2 regions of the Staphylococcus sp. MSU001 genome follow, and region 1 is predicted to be linked to the other one. Evidence: predicted binding sites of a transcription regulator. Region 1 holds the regulator's gene; the other holds the start of a gene.
What was found. Region 1 encodes CtsR, which represses protease genes until heat stress. Its sites were predicted from a motif close to ATGGTCAATAAAGGTCAAACA; they were not measured.

Region 2: the regulator CtsR is predicted to act here: its motif matches at 1,596-1,616, upstream of clpB (ATP-dependent chaperone ClpB).

What each region holds. Positions count from the first base shown of each region.
Region 1 is NZ_JBRIKK010000019.1:41,852-53,775, forward strand. Features, by position in the region: gene cysE (serine O-acetyltransferase) at 1-473, opposite strand, end outside; gene gltX (glutamate--tRNA ligase) at 882-2,336, opposite strand; gene ACVBFA_RS09550 (PIN/TRAM domain-containing protein) at 2,747-3,805, opposite strand; gene radA (DNA repair protein RadA) at 3,859-5,232, opposite strand; gene ACVBFA_RS09560 (ATP-dependent Clp protease ATP-binding subunit) at 5,941-8,394, opposite strand; gene ACVBFA_RS09565 (protein arginine kinase) at 8,408-9,415, opposite strand; gene ACVBFA_RS09570 (UvrB/UvrC motif-containing protein) at 9,405-9,968, opposite strand; gene ACVBFA_RS09575 (CtsR family transcriptional regulator) at 9,989-10,450, opposite strand; gene ACVBFA_RS09580 (NupC/NupG family nucleoside CNT transporter) at 10,608-11,822, shown strand.
Region 2 is NZ_JBRIKK010000025.1:14,647-18,987, forward strand. Features, by position in the region: gene ACVBFA_RS10600 (acyltransferase family protein) at 1-1,459, shown strand, start outside; gene clpB (ATP-dependent chaperone ClpB) at 1,670-4,279, shown strand.

The DNA.
Region 1 (11,924 bases):
CCTACTACAGTTGTATAACTAGGAACTGACTGTAATACTACAGAATTAGCTCCAATATTCACATTTGATTCAATTTTTATATTACCTAATATCTTAGATCCAGCTGCTATCAACACATTATCACCAATATCAGGATGGCGCTTTCCTTTTTCTTTACCTGTACCACCTAAAGTAACTCCTTGATAAATAGTGACATTATCACCAATTGTACATGTTTCTCCAATAACTACACCCATGCCATGGTCGATAAATAAACGCTTACCAATTTTTGCACCTGGATGTATTTCGATTCCGGTGAAAAAACGTGATAATTGAGAAATCATTCTGGCTGCTACATAACGTCTATTTTTATATAATTTATGGGCAATTAAGTGACTCCAAACTGCATGTAATCCAGCGTAAGTAGTTATTACTTCTAAAGTCGATCGCGCTGCAGGATCCTGTTCAAACACCATCTTTATATCGTCTCTCATTCTTTTTAACACGAACGTCTCCCCCTTAGTCTAATCAAATTAATTTCAACACGTTTAAATCACTACACGGAATATCACTGATAGCATAGTTTAAAAATATGAAAAGAGCACCTCTAACATTTGTTGCTAGAGGCGCTCTCGCACGGTTCCACTCTTCATTTAATAGCAATACTCATATTTGATTTATTACTATTCTCATCTCAATTATTTATTTTTATTAACAAAGGTGCATTCATTAATATTTATGATGTGCTCACAGCTCCCGCACACTCTCTGACACATAAACATTTAACTACTAATCCTTTGAATCATTTTATATTTATAATCATATGTTGTCACTTGTAAAATTTCAAGTCGTAAACACTTTATGACTTAATATTTATTAAATAAATAACTAATCCTATTTATTTAAACAAGTTTTTTTAAGCGTGACAATACTTTATCTTTGCCTAATACTTCAATTGTGTTAGGTAATTCAGGACCATGCATTTGTCCAGTAACAGCAACACGAATAGGCATAAATAATTGTTTACCTTTAATACCAGTTTCTTTTTGAACTTCTTTAATCATTTTTTTAATTTCAGTTGCCTCAAATGATTCTAAAGATTCTAATTTACCATATAAGTGGTTCATTAGTTCTGGCACTTGTTCTCCTTGTAATACCTCTTGTTCATCTTTTCCTAGTTCCGGCATTTCATGGAAGAACATTTCTGATAATGGAACAATTTCACCAGCGTAACTCATTTCTTTTTGATACAACGCTATTAATTTACGTCCCCATTCTCTATCCTTTTCTGATGGGTTTTCAGGTATAAGATTAGCCTTGATTAAATGAGGTAATGCAAGTTCAAATACTGTTTCTGTATCTTTTGTTTTCATATACTGGTTGTTAACCCAAGCAAGTTTTTGTCTATCGAACATAGCTGGAGACTTAGACAAGCGTTTTTCATCAAAAATCTTTATAAATTCTTCTTTAGAAAAGATTTCCTCTTCACCTTCAGGTGACCAACCTAATAATGTAATAAAGTTAAATAATGCTTCTGGAAGATATCCTAAATCACGATATTGCTCGATAAATTGTAGGATTTGACCATCCCGCTTGCTTAACTTTTTACGCTCTTCATTAACAATGAGTGACATATGACCAAAACGAGGTGCTTCCCATCCAAATGCTTCATATATCATTAACTGCTTAGGTGTATTCGAAACATGGTCATCACCACGTATAACATCTGATATTTGCATATAATGATCATCTACGGCAACTGCAAAATTATAAGTCGGAACACCATCTTTTTTTACAATTACCCAGTCTCCGATATTGTCAGATTCAAAGGAAATTTCTCCTTTAACCATGTCATTGAACGTATATGTTTGATCTTTAGGCACACGGAAACGAATTGATGGTTTACGCCCTTCCGCTTCGTACTGTTGACGCTGTTCTTCTGTTAAGTGCGCATGTTGTCCACCATATCTTGGCATCTCTCCACGGGCAATTTGAGCTTCACGCTCTGCTTCTAACTCTTCTTCAGTCATATAACATTTATATGCTTTGTCTTCCTCTAATAGCTGTTGAATTAGTGGATTATAGATTTCTGCACGTTCAGATTGACGATAAGGTCCAAAACCTTTATCTTTATCGACGGATTCATCCCAATCCAAACCTAACCATTTTAGATTATCGAATTGTGAAGATTCACCATCTTTTAAATTACGTTTACTATCTGTATCTTCTATGCGAACAACAAAATCACCATTATAATGTTTAGCAAATAAATAATTGAATAATGCTGTTCTTGCATTACCAATATGCAAATATCCTGTTGGACTTGGCGCATATCTTACTCTGATACGTTCACTCATTATTTTCACTCCTACTATTAATTGTGTGGATAATAAATAGCCAAATATTAATTAAAATACTTTGCAAATTATACATCAATAAAATGATAACTATGACCACTAACAAAATATGCAAATAAATGCAGTAGTTTATTGTAAGTCGTTTAATTTTAAAAAAGTTATTCAAACGATAAGGATACGCTAAAGTATACCTTGATGAATAACTTGATTAAATATTGAATATTCTAATCCACCTAACATTTCAATAATATTGTAGCACTTAAAGGCCTCTTTGATAAGTCACATGTTTAATATGTATAACCTTGTTAAATAAAACCAATTTGAAATATTTCAATTAAATATAGCACCTAAATTCGTAAGGTACGTTTCACATGAAACCCTTATTCTAACAAAGATAATCTATAAAATTTTCAGTCAACAAATTTCGCAAAAACAATTCTTCCTGATGATGTTTGTAACAAACTTACGACCTCTAAATCAACTTGTTGACCAATGTAACTCTTCGCGTTATCAACAACCACCATTGTACCATCATCTAAATATCCTACGCCTTGTCCTGGCTCTTTACCTATCTTCGTTAATAAAATACTTAACTGGTCGCCTTGATGTACATTAGGTTTGATTGCTTCCGATAAATCATTAACGTTGAGTGCAGTAATTCCTTGAACATGACATACTTTATTTAAATTAAAATCAGTCGTAATCACATGTGCGTGATACTGTTGTGCTAATTTAATTAATAATGTATCTATATCACTATGGGATTGAGTTGGATGTATAACGCGTGTAGGGTAATCTAAATCATAAAGTTGATTCAAAATATCTAATCCTCTTTGACCTTTTTCACGTTTCACGCTATCTTTAGCATCCGCTATAACTTGTAATTCATTTATAACGCCTTGTGGTATTAATATATCACCATCGATAAATCCGCAACGTATAATATCTAATATCCTTCCATCGATAATTGCACTTGTATCTACAATCTTAGGTGTCGCTCTTCGTGTATTATTAGACATCGAACGTGCCATATTCTCTGGTAAAAACATAAGCATTTCATCTCTTTTTTTCAGACCAAATTGAAAGCCTAAATAACATAAAATAATAGTGATAATCATAGGTACAAAGTGATTTAATATGGAATTACCTATCATTTCTAAGATAAAAGAAACCATCACTGAAATAAATAAACCAATAATTAAACCAATTGTAGCAAATAATATTTCTACCGCACTGCGTCTCATGATTAATTGTTCAAATTGTTTAAAAGCATATGTTACTTTATTAATGAATAATCCAAATATAATAAAAAATATAATAATGCCTATGAAACTATCTACATAATAATTAGTGATAACCGCATGGTGATGAATGCCAAGATCTTTAACAACTTCAGGTATAATTATAACACCAAGAGCTGCACCAACAATGATATAGATTGCTACAACAATTGCTTTTGTTATATTCAACTTATATCCTCCTTCCATTGATGTTATATCGTAGTATGGCTTAATAATACGGCTTATCTCGGTTTTGAATGTAATGCATATTTTAAAGCTTCATGTACTGATGAAACACCAACGACTTGGATGCCTTCTGGGAATGTCCAACCTCCAATATTTGTCTGTGGAATAATAGCTCTTTTAAACCCTAGTTTGGCCGCTTCTTGAACACGTTGCTCTATGCGAGATACTCTGCGTACTTCACCTGTTAATCCAACTTCACCCACAAAACAATCTAATCCATCAACAGCTTGATCTTTAAAACTTGATGCTGTCGCAACAATAATACTTAAATCAACAGCAGGTTCTGTTAATTTGACGCCACCTGCTACTTTAATATAGGCATCTTGTTGTTGGAGTAAATAGTTTTCCTTTTTTTCTAGAACCGCCATAAGTAAACTTAATCGATTATGATCTATACCTGTAGCCATTCGTCTAGGATTATTAAATGTAGTTGGTGTAACAAGCGCTTGGACTTCAATGAGTAGTGGTCTTGTTCCTTCCATAGTGGGGACGATTGTAGAGCCCGGAACATTTGTAGAACGTTCCTCTAAAAACATTTCAGAAGGATTAAGTACACCTTTTAATCCACTTTGCTTCATTTCGAAAATCCCCATCTCATTTGTAGAACCAAATCTATTTTTTACTGCTCTAAGGATACGATAAGCGTGATGCTCGTCTCCTTCAAAATAAAGAACTGTATCAACCATATGTTCCAATAATCTTGGTCCGGCGATTTGTCCTTCTTTTGTTACGTGTCCCACAATAAATGTGGCAATATTCATCTGTTTAGCAATGTTCATTAAACTTTGTGTACTCTCTCTTACTTGTGATACCGATCCAGGTGCAGAACTAATTTCCGGATGATAGATTGTTTGAATCGAATCAACAACAAGTAAGTCAGGTCTCTCTTCTTTTACAGTTTGATGTATCACTTCTAAATCAGTTTCGGCTAAAACATTAAGATGACTAGAATCTTCTTCCAAACGATCAGCGCGCAACTTAGTTTGATTAATAGATTCCTCACCAGTAATATATAAAACATTCTTATTTTGTGACAGCGCAGCACAAATTTGTAGCAATAAAGTCGACTTACCAATACCTGGGTCTCCACCTATTAGTACTAATGAACCACTTACAATACCTCCACCTAAAACGCGGTTAAATTCCTTTGATTCTGTAAGTAGTCTAGGGGTAGCTTCATGCTTAACACTATTTAACTTTTGTACCTTACCTGCTGTTTCTTTTGTTTTTACACCATGTTTAGGATGAGCAACCTTTTCTACTATTTCTTCCATTTGATTCCACGCGCCGCAGTTAGGGCACTTACCCATCCACTTAGGAGATTGATAGCCACATGCCATACATTCGAATATTACTTTTTTCTTGGCCATTGAGACACCTCCGATTTAATATGAACAAATCTATTTTAAACTGACAAGTTGAATCTGACAAATTAAAAATAAATAATGATGTTGATAACACACTTATAAGTCTATAACCCTTTCATAATATTTCTATAATGAACCTATAACATTTATCATATGCTTATCTGTTTATACATTCTGGCAATTACCTTAATGATGATTCAGCAAAAATATAAGTGAATTTTTAAATAAAAACTAGGAACCTTTGATTTAGCGGTCTATTAATTTTATAAAAAAGCAATATTATAAAGATAATCATGTCATCGATAATTAATAAGAAATAAAACAATAACCTATGAAAAATCTCATAATACTGTTTTCATTTAATATGTGAACCAATGATTAAAAGCGATTCATTATTTAGTAATGAACTAAAATATTATGATTAACAAATATTGTTAAGTACATCATTAAAAATTTTAAATTGATTTCCCTCATTCTGTGTTACTTATCTTAGTAAATAAAATGCCTGAGACAACGATTGTCCCAGGCATTTTATTTATTGGCAATTGACAACCGAGTTGTACTTAGTCTAATCTCAATTTTCAACTCTAGTCCTCATTGCCAAGTGAGACAGCGAATTACTTAAGCTTTCTATCTCACTCTTTTTAATTTAATATTTAACGTTATAATTGTAGTAATTCAATATGTGAAATTAAAGTTATAAAAATTTAATTATGATTCTGTTGTTTCTTTTTTGGTTGTACTTTCATGAATATCATACTTAAATTCTTTACCATCATGATCAATTGTTACTTCTTTACCTTCAATTTTATTTCCATCTAAAATCAATTCACTTAAATTATCTTCAACCGTTTTTTGAATTGCTCTAATGAGTGGTCTAGCACCATATTCAGGATCATATCCTTCTTCTGCAATTTTTTCTTTCGCTTTATCAGTAACAACAATATTAATATTTTGCTCTGAAAGACGGTGTGTAAGTTTATTTACCATCATTGTAACAATTTCTTTTAATTCATCTTTTGTAAGTTTATGGAAGACAATAATGTCATCAACACGGTTTAAAAATTCTGGTCGGAATGAATTTTTTAATTCTTTCATCATTGTTTTTCTGACAGTTTCGTAGTCACTACCTTCTGAAGCACCTCCGAAACCAGCAAAGCGTTGGTCTTGTAATTCTTGAGCTCCCACATTAGAAGTCATAATAATCACAGTATTACGGAAGTCCACAGTACGACCTTTAGTATCTGTTAAATGACCATCATCTAAAACTTGTAGAAGAATATTAAAAACGTCAGGATGTGCTTTCTCAATTTCATCAAATAAAATGACAGAGTATGGTTTACGTCTAACTTTTTCAGTCAATTGACCGCCGTCATCATGTCCTACATATCCTGGAGGTGCACCAACTAATCGACTGACAGCATGTTTCTCCATAAATTCACTCATATCTACGCGAATCATTGCATCATCTTCACCAAACATAGATTCAGCTAAAGCACGTGCTAATTCAGTTTTACCGACACCTGTAGGTCCTAAGAAAATAAAACTACCGATTGGACGTTTTGGATCTTTAAGACCAGCACGAGCTCTTCGAACAGCTTTACTAATTGAATTCACAGCATCGTTTTGTCCAATGACACGTTTATGAAGTGTATCTTCAAGATTCAATAAACGATCTGATTCAGTTTCATTAATTTTAGTTAGAGGAATACCCGTCCAACCAGCTATTACTTCAGCGATATTTTCTTCAGATAAGGCAGTATCTAAACCACCTTGTGCATTTTTCCATTCATTTTTAGCATCTTCATATTGCTTTTCAAGTTTAGATTGCTTATCTCTTAAATTAGCGGCATTTTCAAATTCTTGGGCATGAACTGCAGCATCTTTTTCATTTTTTACTTTATCAATTTCTTGTTCAATCTCTTTTAAATTACTTGGAGTTGTATGACTTTTAAGTCTAACTTTTGAACTTGCCTCATCAATTAAGTCAATGGCTTTATCGGGCAAGAAACGATCTGAAACATAGCGATCACTCAATTTAGCAGCCGCTTCTAAAGCTTCATCTGAAATATTAATTCTGTGATGAGCCTCATAACGGTCACGTAATCCTTTTAAGATTTCAATCGTGTCTTCAACTGTAGGTTCATCCACTTGAATTGGTTGGAAACGACGTTCTAGTGCAGCGTCTTTTTCTATATTTTTACGATATTCATCTAATGTTGTGGCACCTATACATTGCAATTCTCCGCGAGCTAAAGCAGGTTTTAAAATATTAGATGCATCAATTGCTCCTTCTGCGCCACCAGCACCAACTAAAGTATGAAGTTCATCGATAAATAGAATAACATTACCAGCTTGATGAATTTCCTCCATTACTTTTTTCAATCTTTCTTCAAATTCACCACGATATTTAGTGCCAGCTACGACTGTACCCATATCTAATGACATTACACGTTTGTCTTTTAAATTTTCTGGTACTTCATTTTTAACAATTGCTTGCGCAAGTCCCTCAGCAATTGCTGTTTTACCAACACCGGGTTCACCAATTAGCACAGGATTATTTTTAGTACGACGACTTAAAACTTCAATTACACGAGTAATCTCTTTATCTCGTCCTACAACTGGATCTAACGTTCCATCTTTAGCAATAACAGTTAAATCTCTAGCTAATCCATCTAAAGTAGGCGTGTTATTAGACTTATTAGCTTGCGCATTTTTATTACTCATTTCTGGACTTCCTAAAGCTTTTACAACTTGGGCACGTGCTTTAGTAATATTTAAATCTAGGTTTGCAAACACACGTGCTGCAACACCTTCATTTTCTCTAATTAAACCTAATAGAATATGCTCTGTTCCTACAAAGTTATGATGTAGCTTTCGAGCTTCATCCATAGACAGTTCAATTACTTTTTTTGCTCTCGGTGTATAATGTAGTGTGCCCATTTGCTCTTGACCGTGACCGATAAGTTTTTCAACTTCTTCGATGACTTTATCTTCAGTAATATTAAAACTTTCTAATACCTTTGCAGCTATACCTTCTGGCTCTTTCATTAAACCAAGCAAAAGATGTTCTGTTCCAATATTAGAATGGTTCAAACGAATTGCTTCTTCTTGTGCATGTGCCAACACACGTTGTGCACGCTCTGTCAATCTACCAAATAACATGTATAAATACCTCCTATTTTATATGCTCTCTTAATAAATCAGCTCTTTTTTCATTTACTGTTCTATTATCTTCGTCATCTATTAAAAATGGCGACTGTATTGCTACCATTAATTCATTAAATTTAAAATTTTCAAGCAAAATATAATTCAAATCAATACCTAGTTTCACTTCGCTTAAACGATATGAGGCTTCTTCCATAGAAATAATTCTACTGTTTTGTAGTACACCTAATGATCGATAAACTCTATCTAGTGTCTCTACAGGATTGTGTTTATCAAGTCTTTCTCTTATTTGCTTTTCTTCATTTATAATTTGATTTACGACTTCAGTTAAGCTATCGATGATGTCTTCTTCTGTTTTTCCTAATGTAAGTTGATTTGAAACCTGATAAATATGACCATATACTTGTGACCCTTCTCCGTATATACCTCGAATTGTAAATCCAAAACGGTTAATTGTTTGTGCAATTCTGTTCATTCTTTTCATAATGGAGAGTCCAGGTAAATGTAACATCACACTTGCACGCATTCCTGTACCAATATTAGTAGGACAGGTAGTTAAATATCCTAAATGCTCATCATAACTAATGTCTAACGCTTTATCTAATTCATCATCGATTTTAGAAGCACGTTGATATAAATCCTTTAGCGATAAATCAGTTCCTAGAGCCTGTATTCGTATATGATCTTCTTCGTTTATCATGACACTTACCGATTCATCATCATTTAACATTACTGCTGAAGCAGGTTGTTTCACTAGTTCAGGACTTACAAGATGTTTCGCAACCAATTTCATTTTACTTTGTTGATCCATCGTATCTAATCGATTCAAAGTTAAGTTGGGAAGCGCATCTTGAACTTCATTAATCACTCGATATCCTTCTTGCTCTGAAGGGAACATAAGTGGATGGACATGATTTTCAAGATTTCTAGCTAATCGTATTCTAGAAGAAATAATAACAGGTGTCTCCTCAGACATCTTCATCCACTCACTAATATTAGTATGGATATTACTCATCATGAGACACCTCGCTTTCACTTTTTAAAGCTTTAATTTCATCACGAACAATCGCTGCCTCTTCAAACTCTTGATCATTTATCAATTTATTTAGATATTTTGATTTTTCTTCAATTTGCTTTTTTATTGCAAGTTTCTTATACGATGATTGTGGTGTTTTTCCTACATGCTCAAATTGACCACCTTGAACACGTTGAACTATATCAATGATGTCTTCTTTAAACGTAGCATAACAATCAGCACACCCAAACTTACCAACATGTGCAATATCCTTAAGTGTCATCTGACATGTTGGGCATCTTTTTTCTTCTTTAAATGCCATCTCATGAAAATTAATACCATGTTTTGCAGCAAGGTGTTGAAGTATCTGTTTCACCACAAATGCTTCTTCTATATCGTCTTGGTGTGTATGATACGTATTATCATCGTTAGAATGTAACCAGGGATTTTCTCCTTGGGCACATACTGAACATACCCATTTTTCATGCGTACTATCTATACCTTTAACAGTAAGTTTAACTTCCGCTTCATTAAAATGGCAATTTTCACAAAGCAATTTTAAACACCTCACCTAACCTAGTAATAATTAATAACTGGTAGTAATCGTTTTAAGATATTAGCTCTTATAATATCGCGTGCAACAACATCCATTTTTAAAGTTTCTCTATCGATAATGGTCTGTATCATTTTAGCTTCTCTTTCATTAATCAAACCTTTATCTAACAAACCATCTATGACATAATACCCTTGTTGTTGAGAAATAGATGGACCTATTAATTGTAGTAAGTGATTAATATAACCTGTTGCATCTTTATTTTCAATTTTAGTGATTCGAATGTAGCCACCGCCACCACGTTTACTTTCAATTTCATAACCATGTTCATTGGTGAAACGTGTCTTAATAACATAGTTAAGTTGAGAAGGAACACAATCGAAACGTTGAGCAATATGAGCGCGTTGTATTTCTACAACATCTTCATCTGCTTCTTCAAATAACCGCTTAATGTATTGTTCTATGATGTCGGACATATTGTGCATAGATATCACCTCTTTTTTTGACCTTCTTTGACTATATTATATGACCATCTTTGACCTTTTTCAACCAATTTGATTTTAAAATTTCAAATTAATGATGTTAGCGTGTTCATTTTGTTGTATGATAGAAAATAGAAAAAATTTAAAGGAATGAAAAAATATGCATATTGTGATTGGGATATTAGGAATCATTTTCTTTTTAGCACTAGCAGTTTTATTTAGTTCAGACAGAAAAAATATTCGCTGGCGATATGTTGGATTACTATTAGTAATTCAATTAATATTTGCATTTATATTACTCAAAACTAATTTGGGAATTTCAGTTATTGGGAGTATTTCAGATGGTTTTAATTATTTATTAGCTAAAGCAGCGGTCGGTGTCAATTTTGTATTTGGTGGCTTTAAATTTGTTGATCCTAAACAACCACCATTCTTCTTTAGCGTTTTGTTACCTATTGTTTTTATTTCAGCATTGATAGGTATATTACAATATACACGAATACTGCCACTAATTATTAACTTACTGGGATTTTTAATTTCAAAGATTAATGGAATGGGCCGTTTAGAATCTTACAATGCGGTCGCAGCAGCAATTCTAGGACAATCTGAAGTCTTTATCTCATTAAAAAAACAATTACCTTACATACCTAAACAACGCTTATATACATTAACTGCTTCAGCGATGTCAACGGTATCAGCATCAATTATAGGCGCTTATTTTACACTTATTGAACCAAAATATGTTGTGACTGCAGTAGTGCTTAACTTGTTTGGTGGTTTTATCATTGCATCTATCATTAATCCTTATAAAGTCAATGAGGAAGACGACAAATTATTAATTGATGAGAACGAAACAAAAAAACAATCTTTCTTTGAAATGCTTGGGGAGTATATACTAGATGGATTTAAAGTGGCAGTTATTGTAGGCGCAATGCTAATAGGTTATATTGCAATTATTGCTTTATTAAATGGAATGGTGAGTGGAATCTTAAGCTTTGTGTCTGGCGGTGCTATTAAATGGAACTTCCAAACGCTTATTGGATTTATTTTTGCACCTTTCGCTTTTTTAACTGGAATACCATGGCAAGATGCAGTTCAATCTGGTTCAGTAATGGCTACAAAATTACTATCTAATGAATTTGTAGCAATGCAAGATTTAGGTAAAGCTACTGGATTATCGGAACATGCTAAAGGAATTACCTCTGTCTTCTTAGTATCATTCGCAAACTTTAGTTCAATTGGTATTATTTCAGGAGCTATTAAATCATTGAATGATGAAAAAGGTGACGTTGTTGCTCGTTTCGGAATAAAATTATTATTTGGTGCAACACTTGTTTCGTTTATATCAGCGGCTATTGCAGGATTCTTCATCTAATAACATACGTAGATTTAAGCAAGAGTAACGTTTTGTTTCTCTTGCTTTTATTTTAATTCAAATCGTAAAGATACATTTTTCTAAATTCCGAGCTTCTTCAAT
Region 2 (4,341 bases), on a different contig from region 1:
TTACGTATCTAATTGGTGGTATATTGCTAAAGATGTCAATTATTTCGAGCAATTTTCTTTTATGCCTTTAAAGCACCTATGGTCACTAGCCATTGAAGAGCAGTTTTACCTCTTTTTCCCAGCAGTACTCTTATTACTTATGGCTATAGTTAAGAAAAAGAAAAATGTCATACTGATGTTTTGGATTATATCTTTGGTTTCATTATTAATGATGGTTGTTATTTCTCAACCTCACTTGAACCATTCAAGAGTATATTTTGGAACTGATACAAGATTGCAGACATTGCTTTTAGGTGTACTTCTAGCATTTATCTGGCCACCTTTTAAATTAAATCCCAATCCACCTAAAGGATTAAAAACTGTGATTAATAGTGCGGGTATTATAGGACTTACATTTTTAATTCTATTATTCTTTACTGTTAGTGATGAAAGTGATTGGATTTATAATGGTGGATTTTATCTTATTTCAACAATGACTTTGCTAATTATTGCAAGTGTTGTTCATCCAACTACAATTTTAGCTAAGTTATTAGGAAATCCTGTATTTGTTTATATTGGAAAGCGATCATACAGTTTGTACTTGTGGCATTTCCCAATAATGAGTTTTGTTCATAGCTATTTTATTGATGGTCAAATGCCAACATATGTTTATATTTTGGACATCATTCTTACAGTTTTATTTGCAGAATTATCATTTAAATATGTAGAAACACCATTGAGAAAGCAAGGTTTTAAGGCTTTTGCAATTAAAAAAACATACAAACCTCAATTTATTAGAACTATTGTAACGCTTGTTATACTTTTACCTACTATTTTCATTTTAATAGGCGTTTTCGATAAGTTTGGAAAAGATACCATATCGAACAAAGCGCAAACATTTAATACCGATGAGGCTGATCAATATCTTATTCACATGATACCGATTGATAATATTTCGTTAACAAGCGATGGTAAAACTAAAGCGAATACAAAAGATAATGATGTATATACGCAAATTAAGCCGTTATTAATTGGTGATTCAGTTATGGTAGATATAGGGGAACAATTTAAAACGAAAGTACCCAAAGCTAAAATCGATGGCAAAGTCGGTCGTCAACTCTATCAGGCCGAGAGCCTCGTTAATCAACAATATAAGCAATATCGTAAACCAACAGATCAAGTCATACTTGAGCTAGGTACAAATGGTGATTTTACTAAAGAACAATTAGATCAGTTGATTGGTAAATTTGGAAAGGCACAAGTATATCTTGTAAATACGAGAGTGCCACGATCATATGAAAACCATGTTAATACGTTGATGGCAGAAGCGGCTAAAGATAAAAAGAATGTAACTCTAATTGATTGGTATAGTCGCTCAAAAGGGCATACAGAGTATTTTGCTCCAGACGGCATCCATCTTGAAAATGATGGCGTAGAGGCATTGACAGATGAAATATTGAAAAGTATAAAAAAGAAATAATATATTAATTAAAGAGGAAGAACTCTATTCATTTAGAATTGAGTTCTTCCTCTTTTTTTACTTGATTATCATAATAAAATGAAAAACATGAGCAATTAATGTTGATTTAATGATGAGAAGGGTCTATAATATAATTAAGGTCAAAGAAAGTCAAAGTCAAATTTATTTTTCTATACTTTGACCCACTCTGAATGATAGAGGTGAAATAAATTGGATATTAATCAAATGACATATGCTGTACAAGGTGCCTTACAAAAAGCAGTCGCGTACAGTAAAGAATATGAATTACAAAATATTGAAATTGAAGCTTTATTAAAAGCTACGATGAATGAAAATGATAGTTTATTTAAAAGTATATTAGAAAGAGCAAATATTGATGTTAATCAACTAGAACAAGCATACGATAATCAATTAAGTCATTATCCAACTGTACAAGGAGACAATGTTCAGTATGGACAGTATATTAGTTCTAAAACAAATGAATTATTAGACAAAGCCGAGAAATATATGAAGTCCTATGAAGATGAGTTTATTTCTATGGAACATATATTACGTGCAGCCATAGATACTGATGAGACTACTCAAAAATGGGTCGGCAATAAAGCAGAAGTCATTAAAGAAATTATAACTAAAGTTAGAGGGGGAAATCATGTGACATCTCAAAATCCAGAAGTTAATTATGAAGCTTTAGAAAAATATGGTCGTGATCTTGTAGAAGAAGTACGTCAAGGTAAAATGGACCCTGTTATCGGTAGAGATGAAGAAATACGTAATACAATTCGTATTTTAAGTCGAAAAACAAAAAATAATCCGGTTTTAATCGGTGAACCAGGTGTAGGTAAAACTGCAATTGTTGAGGGTTTAGCACAACGAATTGTACGTAAAGACGTTCCAGAATCATTACTCGATAAAACAATTTTCGAGCTTGATTTAAGTGCATTAGTTGCAGGTGCAAAATATAGAGGTGAATTTGAAGAACGTTTAAAAGCAGTATTGAAAGAAGTAAAAGAATCTGAAGGTCGAATCATCTTATTCATTGATGAAATTCATATGTTAGTAGGTGCTGGTAAAACAGATGGTGCTATGGACGCAGGAAACATGTTGAAACCAATGCTTGCGCGTGGTGAATTGCATTGTATAGGTGCTACGACATTAAATGAATATCGTGAATATATTGAAAAAGATTCAGCATTAGAACGTCGTTTCCAAAAAGTTAGTGTCAGTGAACCTGATGTTGAGGATACAATATCAATTTTACGTGGTCTAAAAGAACGTTATGAGGTCTACCATGGTGTACGTATACAAGACCGTGCACTTGTTGCAGCGGCTGAGTTATCTGATAGATATATTACCGATAGATTTTTGCCAGATAAAGCTATAGATTTAGTCGACCAAGCGTGTGCGACAATACGTACAGAAATGGGATCAAATCCAACAGAGTTAGACCAAGTAAATCGTCGAGTAATGCAATTAGAAATTGAAGAAAGTGCCTTGAAAAATGAATCTGATAACGCAAGTAAACATCGTTTAGAAGAACTTCAAGAGGAATTATCTAATGAAAAAGAAAAACAAGCCTCTTTAAAATCACGTGTTGAACAAGAAAAAGAAAAAATTGCTAAAGTACAAGAAAAACGTGCTGAACTAGATAGTAGTCGTCAAGCTCTTGAAGATGCACAAACAGAAGGTAATCTTGAAAAAGCAGCAGAATTACAATATGGTACAATTCCGCAATTAGAAAAAGAATTGCAAGAATTTGAGGAAGCCTTTCAAGATGAAACTGGCGAAGATAGTGAAAGAATGATTCGTGAAGTCGTTTCAGATGAAGAAATAGGCGACATAGTTAGTCAATGGACAGGTATACCCGTGTCTAAACTTGTGGAAACAGAAAGAGAAAAGCTATTAAGTTTAAGTGACATCTTACACAAACGTGTAGTAGGTCAAGATAAAGCAGTTGATTTAGTATCTGACGCAGTAGTTAGAGCACGTGCTGGGATTAAAGATCCGAATAGACCAATCGGAAGTTTCTTATTCTTAGGACCTACTGGAGTAGGTAAAACTGAATTAGCAAAATCGCTTGCTTCATCACTTTTTGATTCTGAAAAACATATGATTAGAATTGATATGAGCGAATATATGGAAAAACATGCTGTATCACGTTTAATTGGTGCACCTCCAGGCTATGTAGGCCATGATGAAGGTGGTCAATTAACTGAAGCAGTTAGACGTAATCCATACTCAGTTATTTTGTTAGACGAAGTTGAAAAAGCACATAGCGATGTTTTTAATGTATTACTTCAAATACTAGATGAAGGTCGTCTTACGGATTCAAAAGGTAGAAGTGTTGACTTTAAAAATACTATTATCATCATGACTAGTAATATTGGTTCACAAGTATTACTTGAAAATGTAAAAGATGCTGGTGAAATTAGTGATGATACAGAGAAAGCAGTTATGGACAGTCTACATGCATACTTCAAACCTGAAATATTAAATCGTATGGATGATATCGTGTTATTTAAACCATTATCAGTTAACGATATGAGTATGATTGTAGATAAAATTTTAATACAATTAAATATGAGATTATTAGATCAACATATCTCAATTGAAGTGACAGAAGAAGCGAAAAAATGGCTAGGTGAAGAAGCATATGAACCACAATTTGGTGCAAGACCATTAAAACGCTTTGTTCAACGACAAATAGAAACTCCAATTGCACGTATGATGATTAAAGAAAGTCTACCTGAAGGTACAATCATTAAAGTAGATTTAAATGACAATAAAGAACTTGACTTTAAGGTTGTTAAACCTACGTCTTAATCTAGAACAATATTAATTTGTAAAATAAAAAAAGGCTGGGATATAATTCCTAGCAAAATAGC